2 regions of the Tatumella sp. UCD-D_suzukii genome follow, and region 1 is predicted to be linked to the other one. Evidence: predicted binding sites of a transcription regulator. Region 1 holds the regulator's gene; the other holds the start of a gene.

Evidence for each region. Region 1 encodes PurR, which represses purine synthesis genes. Its sites were predicted from a motif close to CANGCAAACGTTTGCNTG; they were not measured.
Region 2: cvpA (colicin V production protein) is a predicted target of PurR. The motif match lies at 2,689-2,706, and genes of this name have one in related genera.

Annotation. Positions count from the first base shown of each region.
Region 1 covers NZ_JFJX01000012.1:251,756-256,913, reverse strand. The annotation lists gene CG67_RS05270 (Grx4 family monothiol glutaredoxin) at 1-85, opposite strand, end outside; gene CG67_RS05265 (C40 family peptidase) at 442-1,239, shown strand; gene CG67_RS18775 (YnhF family membrane protein) at 1,360-1,449, opposite strand; gene purR (HTH-type transcriptional repressor PurR) at 1,721-2,746, shown strand; gene punR (DNA-binding transcriptional activator PunR) at 2,756-3,658, opposite strand; gene punC (purine nucleoside transporter PunC) at 3,764-4,927, shown strand.
Region 2 covers NZ_JFJX01000056.1:70,607-75,764, forward strand. The annotation lists gene accD (acetyl-CoA carboxylase, carboxyltransferase subunit beta) at 1-382, shown strand, start outside; gene folC (bifunctional tetrahydrofolate synthase/dihydrofolate synthase) at 449-1,717, shown strand; gene CG67_RS12695 (SPOR domain-containing protein) at 1,707-2,555, shown strand; gene cvpA (colicin V production protein) at 2,767-3,255, shown strand; gene purF (amidophosphoribosyltransferase) at 3,292-4,809, shown strand; gene CG67_RS12710 (UbiX family flavin prenyltransferase) at 4,932-5,158, shown strand, end outside.

The DNA of each region.
Region 1 (5,158 bases):
TTGGCAGCTTAGGTGAACCTTTCATATACAGAAGAATAGGGTTTTCTGAAATCTGAGTCTGAATTTTTTCTAACGTGCTCATCATACTTCCTTTGCAACAAAACGACATGTCTGCCTATTGTAAGCGATAACGGCGAATTAATAAAAACGACATTTCATGATGACAACCGTTAAACGGTCATCTCAGCACAACACGTCAAATGACCGTTTTGTGACAACAATCACATCACAAGAGGCTGGATTCGGTAAAACTGACGCGTTAATTACCTGTTTTCGCTCAATTTTTCGTCAAAAAACTTCTCGTAACAGATTCAGAAAAAAAGACCTTAACATTTGATAAATATCTGGATTAGAATGCGTTTGGGGCTGGCTGAAAGGTCAGATGTTATTTTTTAATTATGTTCTCTTTTACCGGAACATTTAACCTGTAACCTGACAACTATGCGTTTACTTATCACGCTTTTTATTCTTGCTGTTGCACAGCTGTTTTTTAACGTCGCGGAAGCCGCGCCACGTTCTGCTATTAATGTCTCTCATCACAAAGCGACAAGGAAAAATGTCACCGAAGATATGCGCAGAAAGCGCAGACCGGTGAAAGCCACCAGTTCACGGCATAAAACACGTCAGCCCCTAAGCCACCGTGTAAAAGCCTTAGCCAGCCACCGTAAGTTAAAAGAACGACCTTCCCGCGAAGAAAAACACCGCACCCCGGAGCATCATCGTACTGAAAAGAAAATTTACGGACATCATCGCCCCCTTGCCCGTAAATCGACCGCTCGCCCGTCAGAGAAACTGACCGCGATACGTATGAGCAGTACACACCGTCAGCGTTACCAGAAAGCCCGAAAAATCGCGATGATTAAGCTGATGGACCAATTAGGGAAACCGTACCAATGGGGAGGTTCTTCGCCCTACACCGGTTTTGATTGCAGCGGGCTTGTCTACTACGCCTATAAAGATCTGGTGAATTACAGAATTCCGCGCACCGCTAACGAAATGTTCCACCTGCGTGATGCCGCACCGGTTAAACGTAATCAGCTGGAAAAAGGTGACCTGGTCTTCTTCCATATTCATGGCCGTGAAAAAGCTGACCATGTGGGAGTCTACCTGGGTGACGGGAAATTTATTCAGTCCCCCCGCACCGGCAAAGATATTCAAATCAGTGCCCTGAGCAACGAATACTGGCAGAGCCACTACATCGGTGCCCGCCGGGTAATGACCCCGAGTACCGTTCGTTAAGAGAGTACAGGCTACTGCCCCTTCCCGGGCCGAAAGCATAAAAAAGCCTGAACAGTGTTCAGGCTTTTTTATTATCTGTTGCGGGACAGCACTGCACTCCCGCAAGCCGGGAGACCCCGGTTAATGCAGAATTGCTGTAAAACTGAATGCAGAAATCATCAATAAAGCAACAATCGTGGTGGTCAGTGCCAGTTTAAGATCAGTATCAATGCGTCCCCCTTCTCATAAGCACAATAACTGTATGGATATTATTATAATTACCACACTGTTGCGCAAAAATCTCGTTTTATTGTCCTGACCTTGCTAGAATTGCCGCCCTTCGTTGCGCAACGATGATGCGTGCTGAAATTTCAAGCGCTATTATCGTCCCGTCACAGGTAAATCGTCCCCCCTACACTACGAACGATTGCCGGAGTCAGGGTAAACGCAAACGATTAACTCAGCCAGCACAGAATAATGATAAACCCGGAGTAAGAATTGAATGGCAACTATTAAAGACGTGGCGAAGCGAGCAGGGGTTTCCACCACCACTGTTTCACATGTCATTAATCAGACCCGCTTTGTTGCGGAAGACACCTGTAAGGCCGTCCGGGAGGCAATTAATGAATTGCATTATTCCCCGAGTGCCGTCGCCAGAAGTCTGAAAGTGAATAACACCCGGACCATAGGATTGCTGTCGACCTCTCTGGAAGCTCCTTATTTTGCAGAGATCATCGAAGTTATCGAAAAGAAATGCTTTGAGCACGGTTATACCCTGATCCTCGGCAATGCCGATAATGATCTGAAAAAACAGCGTGCCTATCTGTCGATGATGGCACAAAAGCGTGTCGATGGTCTGCTGGTTATGTGTGCAGAATACCCACAGGATCTGCTGGATATGCTGGAACAGAACCGTAATATTCCGATGGTCGTTATGGACTGGGGAGTTTCCCGTGGGGACTTTACCGACACCATCCTGGATAATGCCTTCCGGGGCGGATATATGGCCGGACGCTACCTGATAGAACGTGGCCATCGTGATATCGGCTGTATCCCGGGCCAGATGGAACGCAACACCGGCGGCGGACGCCTGTCAGGCTTTTTGAAAGCGTTACAGGAAGCCGGTATCACCCTGCGTGATGAATGGCTGGTACAGGGTGATTTCGAACCGGAGTCCGGCTATCAGGCGATGCAGCAGTTGCTTTCGCAACCGCAACTGCCTACCGCCGTGTTCTGCGGTGGCGATATTATGGCTATGGGTGCCATTTGTGCGGCTGACGAACAGGGATTACGCGTACCGCAGGATATATCAGTGATCGGCTATGACAACGTACGTAATTCACGTTACTTCAGCCCGGCGCTGACCACTATTCACCAGCCTAAACGTGAACTGGGTGAAAAAGCCCTGGAAATGTTGCTGGATCGTATCGTCAATAAACGCGATGAACCCCAAACCATTGAGGTGAACCCGCGACTGATTGAACGTCGCTCGGTGATTGATGGTCCTTTTGTCGATTATCGTCGTTAAGCACACCTTTTATTCCCTCAGCCATTCCTGGTTCAGTGTGTCGGTATCCCCGAGGTAGTCCAGAATCCACCGCAGGGCCGGTGAACTCCGCTCCCCGGCCCAACTGACACAACAGGGGCTTTCCGGAAACGGTGCAGGTAACTGTAATTCCCTGACTTCCCCCCGGGATAGCAGTGGCCTGGCCAGGTGGCCAGGTACCATGGCTACACATAACCCGGCCCTCACGCAGTCGAGCCCGGTCTGCCAGTCCGGCACCGGCATACGCCGCTGGTTATCCAGCGACCAGGTGATACGTCGTGGCAATGCCCGGGAGGTATCTTCCAGCATCAGTGAGGGCCAGGCACGTAACCTCTCCTCTCCCGGCGGGCCGCCGTTAGCCAGAGGGTGGTCGGCACTGACAATGCACCGCCAGTTCAGGTGGCCCATATCACGGAAATCAAAACGCCCGGTCACCGGCACGGCCCGGGTTGCACCGATAGCCATGTCCACCCTGCCATCAGCCAGCGCATCCCATACCCCGTTAAAGACTTCTTCACTGATGTGCAGTTCGATATCAGAGAAATGACGATAAAAATCGGTCACCAGTTGCTGCATACGTTGTCGTTTAACAATCCTGTCCACGGCAATGCTTACCTGCCCCCGCCAGCCATTCGCCAGTTGCTGACATTGCCGACGGGTGGATTGCATTTTTTTGATAACCCCGCGGCTTTCACGGACAAAATGTTCACCTGCCGGAGTGAGAACGACGTCCCGGTGCTGACGCTCAAATAAAGGCACCGCCAGCCACTCCTCAAGCTGCCTGACCGTATAACTGATCGCCGAAGGCACGCGATGAAGCTCTCTGGCCGCTGCACTGAAGCTGCCATTCCTTGATACCGCATCGACGACTTCGAGTGCATATTCAGACCACATAATGACCTTTCAAATTTTTTAAACGTTAATCTCAAATATTACCGATTCACAACAAGCAATGCACCCTTTTACACTTTGCGCGAAATTTTTATCAGAGGAGATGTCATGAGGCATCCGGTGTTGTTTTTAATTTATCTGGCCTTACTCAGTATGCTGGGCTTTCTGGCTACGGATATGTATTTACCTGCCTTTGGTGCAATGAAACAGGACCTGGGCACCAGCGCCGGGGTGATCAGCGCCAGCCTGAGCCTGTTTCTGGCCGGTTTTGCCTGCGGTCAGTTGCTGTGGGGCCCCCTGTCTGATGTGACAGGACGGAAACCGGTATTACTGTGCGGGCTGGGAATTTTCGCGGCCAGTTGCCTGGCCATGCTATGGGTGACATCTCCGGTGATGTTACTGGCCCTGCGTTTTATCCAGGCCATCGGTGTCTGTGCCGCCGCCGTCAGTTGGCAGTCACTGGTGCTGGACCATTATCCGGCTTCACGTAGTCAGAAGATTTTTGCCACCATCATGCCCCTGGTCGCACTGTCACCGGCACTGGCCCCGTTGCTGGGCTCCTGGCTGCTGGCACATTATCACTGGCGTTCGGTTTTTCTGGTGCTAACGTTGATCACCGTCGCTTTAATGGCTTCAACCCTGTTTGTGCCGGCAGCCTCACGCACCTCCGTCACCCCCCCGGGCAAAACGACGGATAAAGTCAGGTTTACCGGGCTGCTGGCTGATCGCGTCTATCGCGGCAATGTGCTGATTTACTCAGCCTGCTCTGCCAGTTTTTTCGCCTGGCTGACTGGCTCTCCTTTTATTTTGTCCGGACTGGGCTTAACACCGGCGGATATCGGGCTGAGTTATATTCCGCAGACTGTGACATTTCTGATTGGCGGGTTCGGCTGCCGGTTACTGATGAACCATTTCAGCGCATCACGCCTGCTTCCCTGGCTACTGGCGCTGTATACCGTCAGCATTATTGGCACCATGCTCGCCGCATACTCCGGCCAGGCTTCGTTACTTTCATTGCTTTTACCCTTCTGCGGCATGGCAATGGCGAACGGTGCTATTTATCCGGTTGTGGTCTCGGCGGCTCTGCAGCAATTCCCTTCCGCCAGCGGTAAGGCCGCGGCGCTGCAGAATACCTTACAACTGGGCCTTTGCTTTTTGTTCAGTCTGGTGGTCTCCGGCCATCCTGAGCAACCGCTGATCACCACAGTCACCGCCATGGGAGTGACCGTCCTGCTGGCACTGGCGGGCTACCGCCAGCAAAAACACGCCTGACTCCGCCCTTTTCACCCCGTTCTCCCGCTGCTAAGGATAAAATTTATTTCATCCTTAGCAGACTAATTGCCGATCATTGAACATTGCGCTTGCAAGGCATATAATCACCCCGGTGACAAAATATAAAAATAAGTCACTATATTTATAATAAAATTTAATGTGCTTAAATGGCATATGCGCATTTTTCGATAGTTACACTATCCTCTGCTTAGTCTTTAATTATAAATACAC
Region 2 (5,158 bases), on a different contig from region 1:
GCAAATGGCGAAAACCAGTGCAGCACTGGCAAAAATGCGTGAACGCGGATTGCCTTATATTTCGGTACTGACCGACCCGACCATGGGCGGTGTATCGGCAAGCTTTGCGATGCTGGGTGACCTGAATATCGCTGAGCCGAAAGCACTGATCGGTTTTGCCGGTCCGCGTGTTATCGAACAGACGGTCCGCGAGAAACTGCCACCGGGCTTCCAGCGCAGTGAGTTTCTGATCGAAAAAGGGGCGATTGATATGATTGTCCGTCGCCCGAATATGCGCTTTAAGCTGGCAAGTTTACTGGCAAAAATGATGAATCTGCCGGCACCACTTCATGAAACCCATCAGTCGGATGTAAAGACTGAAGCGGAACATGACGAGGCCTGACAGGTATGAAAAAGACGCTTTTATAGCGTCTTTTACCTATGCACCGTAATAACATCAACGGGACACATGGAAAATCTTCATCTACCTCAAGCCACGTCGCCCCTTGCCACGTGGCTTACTTATCTCGAAAATCTGCACAGCCAGGCCATCGACTTAGGGCTTGAGCGTGTGCGTCGTGTTGCGACTCAACTGAACCTGTTGAGACCGGCCCCCTTTGTTTTTACCGTCGCCGGGACCAATGGTAAAGGGACAACCTGCCGGACACTTGAAGCCTTGCTTATTGCTGCGGGTTATCGTGTCGGGGTCTACAGTTCACCCCATCTGGTCCGATACACTGAACGGGTTCGTATACAGTCACAGGAACTGAGTGAAGCGGAGCATACGCAGAGCTTCTCGATCATCGAACAGGGGCGCGGGGATACGTCGCTGACGTATTTCGAATACAGCACCTTGTCTGCATTACAGTTGTTCCGCCAGGCGGATCTGGATGTGGTGATCCTGGAAGTCGGGCTGGGTGGCAGGCTGGATGCAACCAATATCGTTGATGCGGATGTGGCGGTGATCACCAGTATTGCGCTCGACCATACTGACTGGCTGGGGCCGGATCGTGAAAGCATTGGTCGTGAGAAAGCCGGCGTTTTCCGCAGCGGTAAACCAGCGGTCGTCGGTGAACCTGATATGCCTGCATCGATTGGCCGGGTCGCGGCGGATAAAGGCGCGATACTGCTGCAACGTAATCAGCAGTGGTCTTATCAGGCGGATGCACAGGCCTGGGACTTCCGTGATATTCAGGGTGAACTTCGCAGGTTACCTCTGCCCCGGGTACCGCTCCCGAATGCAGCGACCGCCCTTGCAGCCTTGCGGGTGTCCGGTTTGCAGGTCAGCGAAGCCTGTATTCGTGAAAATCTGCCTGAGATTATCCTTCCCGGGCGTTTCCAGACCGTCAGTGAATCTCCGCGGGTGATCCTGGATGTGGCACACAACCCACATGCCGCCGCATTTCTGGCCTCGCAGCTTGCCACACTGGCACGAAGAGGAAAAGTCAGAGCCGTGGTCGGTATGCTGCACGATAAAGACATCGCCGGTACGCTGGCCGAACTCCGTCCTCAGGTCGATTACTGGTACTGTGCGCCGCTCGAAGGCCCGCGGGGAGCGAGTGCTGAGGAACTGGTGGCCCATTTGCCGCAGGCAGAACGTTTTGCTACGGTGGAAGAAGCGTGGAAAGCGGCACAACAGCAGGCCGATGCTCAGGACATTATTCTGGTTTGTGGTTCCTTCCATACGGTAGCTCATGTGATGACGTCTGTCTCAGGGGAGAAGGGAAGTGGCGAGTAAATTTCAGAATCGTTTAGTCGGAACGGTTATTCTGGTCGCGATCGGTGTCATTGTCTTACCGGGATTGCTGGACGGTAAGAAAAAACATTACAAAGAAGAGTTCGCGGCCATTCCCCTGGTGCCTAAGCCTGGTGATCAACAGGACAATGACCTGGTGCCGCCGGTCACTCAACCGCTGGCCGCAGCTCCGGCGGCGTCAACCGCAGCAGGGGATGCAAGTACGGCTGCCCATGCCGGGACCGTGACCCCCGACAACGGTAGCGGAGAAGATGCTCCGGTAACACCGCACAGTCAGCCCCCGATCACAGCCTCTTCAACGGCAGCCAACCCCTCGGCTTCATCGCAGGCTGAGAAACTCCGGCAACAACAGGAGCGACAGGAGCAACTGGAGCAGCAACAGGCTGAGCGTCAGAAGCAGGCACAGTTAGCCCGTCAACAGCAGGCTGAAGAACGTGCCCGTCAGCAGGCGACTGAGGCTGCCGCTAAGGCAAAGGCAAAGCAGATACAGGAAGAGCGTGAGCGTGAAAGGGCGTTACAGGCACTGAATGATCAGTCTTCGGCGCCACAGCCTCAGAGTAAACCGGAAACGCCGTCAGGGCAGGCCTGGGTGATTCAATTGGGGGCATTGAAGAATGCTGCCAGAGTCAGTGAAATTGTGGCACAGCTACGCAGTGCCGGGTTCAGGGCTTATTCTCTGCCGGCTGAGCCGGTTCAGGGAGAAATCAACCGCATTCTGGTCGGTCCGGACAGTTCGAAAAGTCATTTGCAGTCTCAGGTGGCTGAACTGAAGAGTAAAACCGGCCTGAGCGGTGTGATACGGCCGTATTCTGCCCGCTGAACCTGCCCCCGGAAACGGGGGACAGGTCTTGCTCATTGAATTGTTATATAATTCATACAGATAAATATTTTTAATGTCGGGGTAATGAATAAAAAATTTCATTCCCCTTTTTTTCTGTCGTCCGGGAAAACGCTACGCAAACGTTTTCTTTTTCTGTTAAAATGCGCCGCGAACAGATGACAGAAAGGATCATAGTGCGCCGGAAACATTCATGAACTGGATTGATTACGTCATTATAGGGATTATCGGATTCTCAGCGTTTGTGAGTCTGATCAGGGGCTTTGTCCGTGAAGCTTTATCTTTAGTCACCTGGGGATGTGCGTTTTTTGTAGCGAGTCATTATTTTTCCTATCTGGCCGTCTGGTTTACCGGGTTTGCAGAACCCATGGTACGAAATGGTGTAGCAATAGCCGTACTGTTTATTGCGACGCTAATTGTCGGGGCCATTGTTAATTATGTGATTGGAACGCTTGTGGAAAAAACCGGCTTGTCCGGGACTGACCGGGTGCTGGGTGTTTGTTTTGGCGCATTAAGGGGCGTGCTGATCGTTTCGGCTATCCTCTTTTTCCTGGATACATTCACCGGGTTTTCCAAAAGCACAGACTGGACACAGTCACAATTGATCCCTCAGTTCAGCTACATCATCAGATGGTTTTTTGATTATTTACAGAGCACGTCGAGTTTTTTACCCCGGTCATAAGGTCGGGGGGATGCGGCTTAATGAGGAAATGACACCATGTGCGGTATTGTCGGTATCACCGGATTTCTGCCGGTTAACCAGTCTATTTATGATGCTTTAACTGTATTACAGCATCGCGGTCAGGATGCAGCAGGTATCTGTACTATCGATAGCATGAATTGCTTCCGCCTGCGCAAAGCAAACGGACTGGTGAGCGATGTGTTTGAAGCACGTCATATGCAGCGCCTACAGGGAAACATGGGAATTGGCCATGTTCGTTACCCGACAGCAGGTAGCTCAAGTGCCTCTGAAGCCCAGCCTTTTTATGTAAACTCCCCTTACGGTATTACACTGGCGCATAACGGTAACCTGACTAACGCACATGAACTGCGTTCCCGTCTGTTTGAGCACGGTCGTCGCCATGTCAATACCACCTCAGATTCTGAGGTGCTGCTGAACATTTTTGCCCAGGAACTGGACCGTTTTCAGGATTACCCGCTGTCTGCAGACAATATCTTTGCGGCGGTAGAGTCCTTACACAAGCAGGTGCGGGGTGCCTATGCGGTCGTTTCCATGATCATCGGACACGGCATGGTCGCGTTCCGCGATCCGAACGGTATCCGTCCGCTGGTATTAGGAAAACGTGTTCTGCCGGATCAGCGCGTTGAATATATGGTGGCTTCCGAAAGCGTGGCACTGGATACCCTGGGCTTTGAGTTTATCCGTGATGTCGCCCCGGGTGAAGCGGTCTATATCACCGAAAAAGGGCAACTTTCTACCCGCCAGTGTGCCGAAAATCCGAAGTGTAATCCGTGCCTGTTTGAATATGTTTATTTTGCCCGTCCGGATTCCTTCCTGGATAAAATTTCTGTTTACAGTGCCCGTGTGCGTATGGGGACGAAACTGGGCGAAAAAATTGCCCGGGAATGGGAAGATTTGGATATCGATGTGGTGATCCCCATCCCGGAAACCTCGACCGATGTGGCACTGGAAATTGCCCGTATCCTTGATAAGCCTTATCGTCAGGGGTTTGTGAAAAACCGCTATGTGGGCCGGACATTTATTATGCCCGGACAGCAGATGCGCCGCAGTGCGGTCCGCCGTAAGCTCAACGCTAACCGTGCCGAATTCCGTGATAAAAACGTGTTACTGGTCGATGATTCGATTGTACGCGGCACGACTTCTGAGCAGATTATCGAAATGGCACGTGAAGCCGGCGCGAAGAAAGTTTATCTGGCCTCTGCAGCGCCTGAAGTACGGTTCCCGAATGTCTATGGTATCGACATGCCCAGTGTCACGGAGCTGATTGCTCACGGACGGGAAGTGGATGAAATTTGTCAGCTGATTAAAGCGGATGCGTTAATTTTCCAGGATCTTAACGATCTGGTCGCGGCCGTGCGGGAAGAAAACCCGGAAATCACGCAATTCGACTGTTCGGTGTTTGACGGTATCTATGTGACTAAAGACGTGGATCAGGCCTATCTGGATTATCTGCAATCGTTACGTAATGACGACGCGATGGCGATTGCCCGGCAGACTGAAGCCGAAAATCTGGAACTGCATAACGAAGGTTAATGACCGGCGTTGTCAGAGAAAAGAACAGGGCGGATTTCCGCCCTGTTCTTTTTGGCAAATCCATTCGCTCACAGCGTTCTCCCGCGGTATCATAGGCGTTTTAAGGAAGTGCAGGGCAGGTTATGAAGAGGCTGATTGTTGGGGTATCAGGGGCCAGTGGCGTTATCTATGGTATACGTATGCTGGAAGTTTTAAAAAACGTGCCTGAGGTGGAAACCCATTTAGTGATGAGTCAGTCAGCCCGCCAGACGCTGGCACTGGAGAGCGACTATTCTGTACGTGATATTCAGTCACTGGCGGATGTGGTTCATGACATTCGTGATATCGGTGCCAGTATTTCTTCCGGATC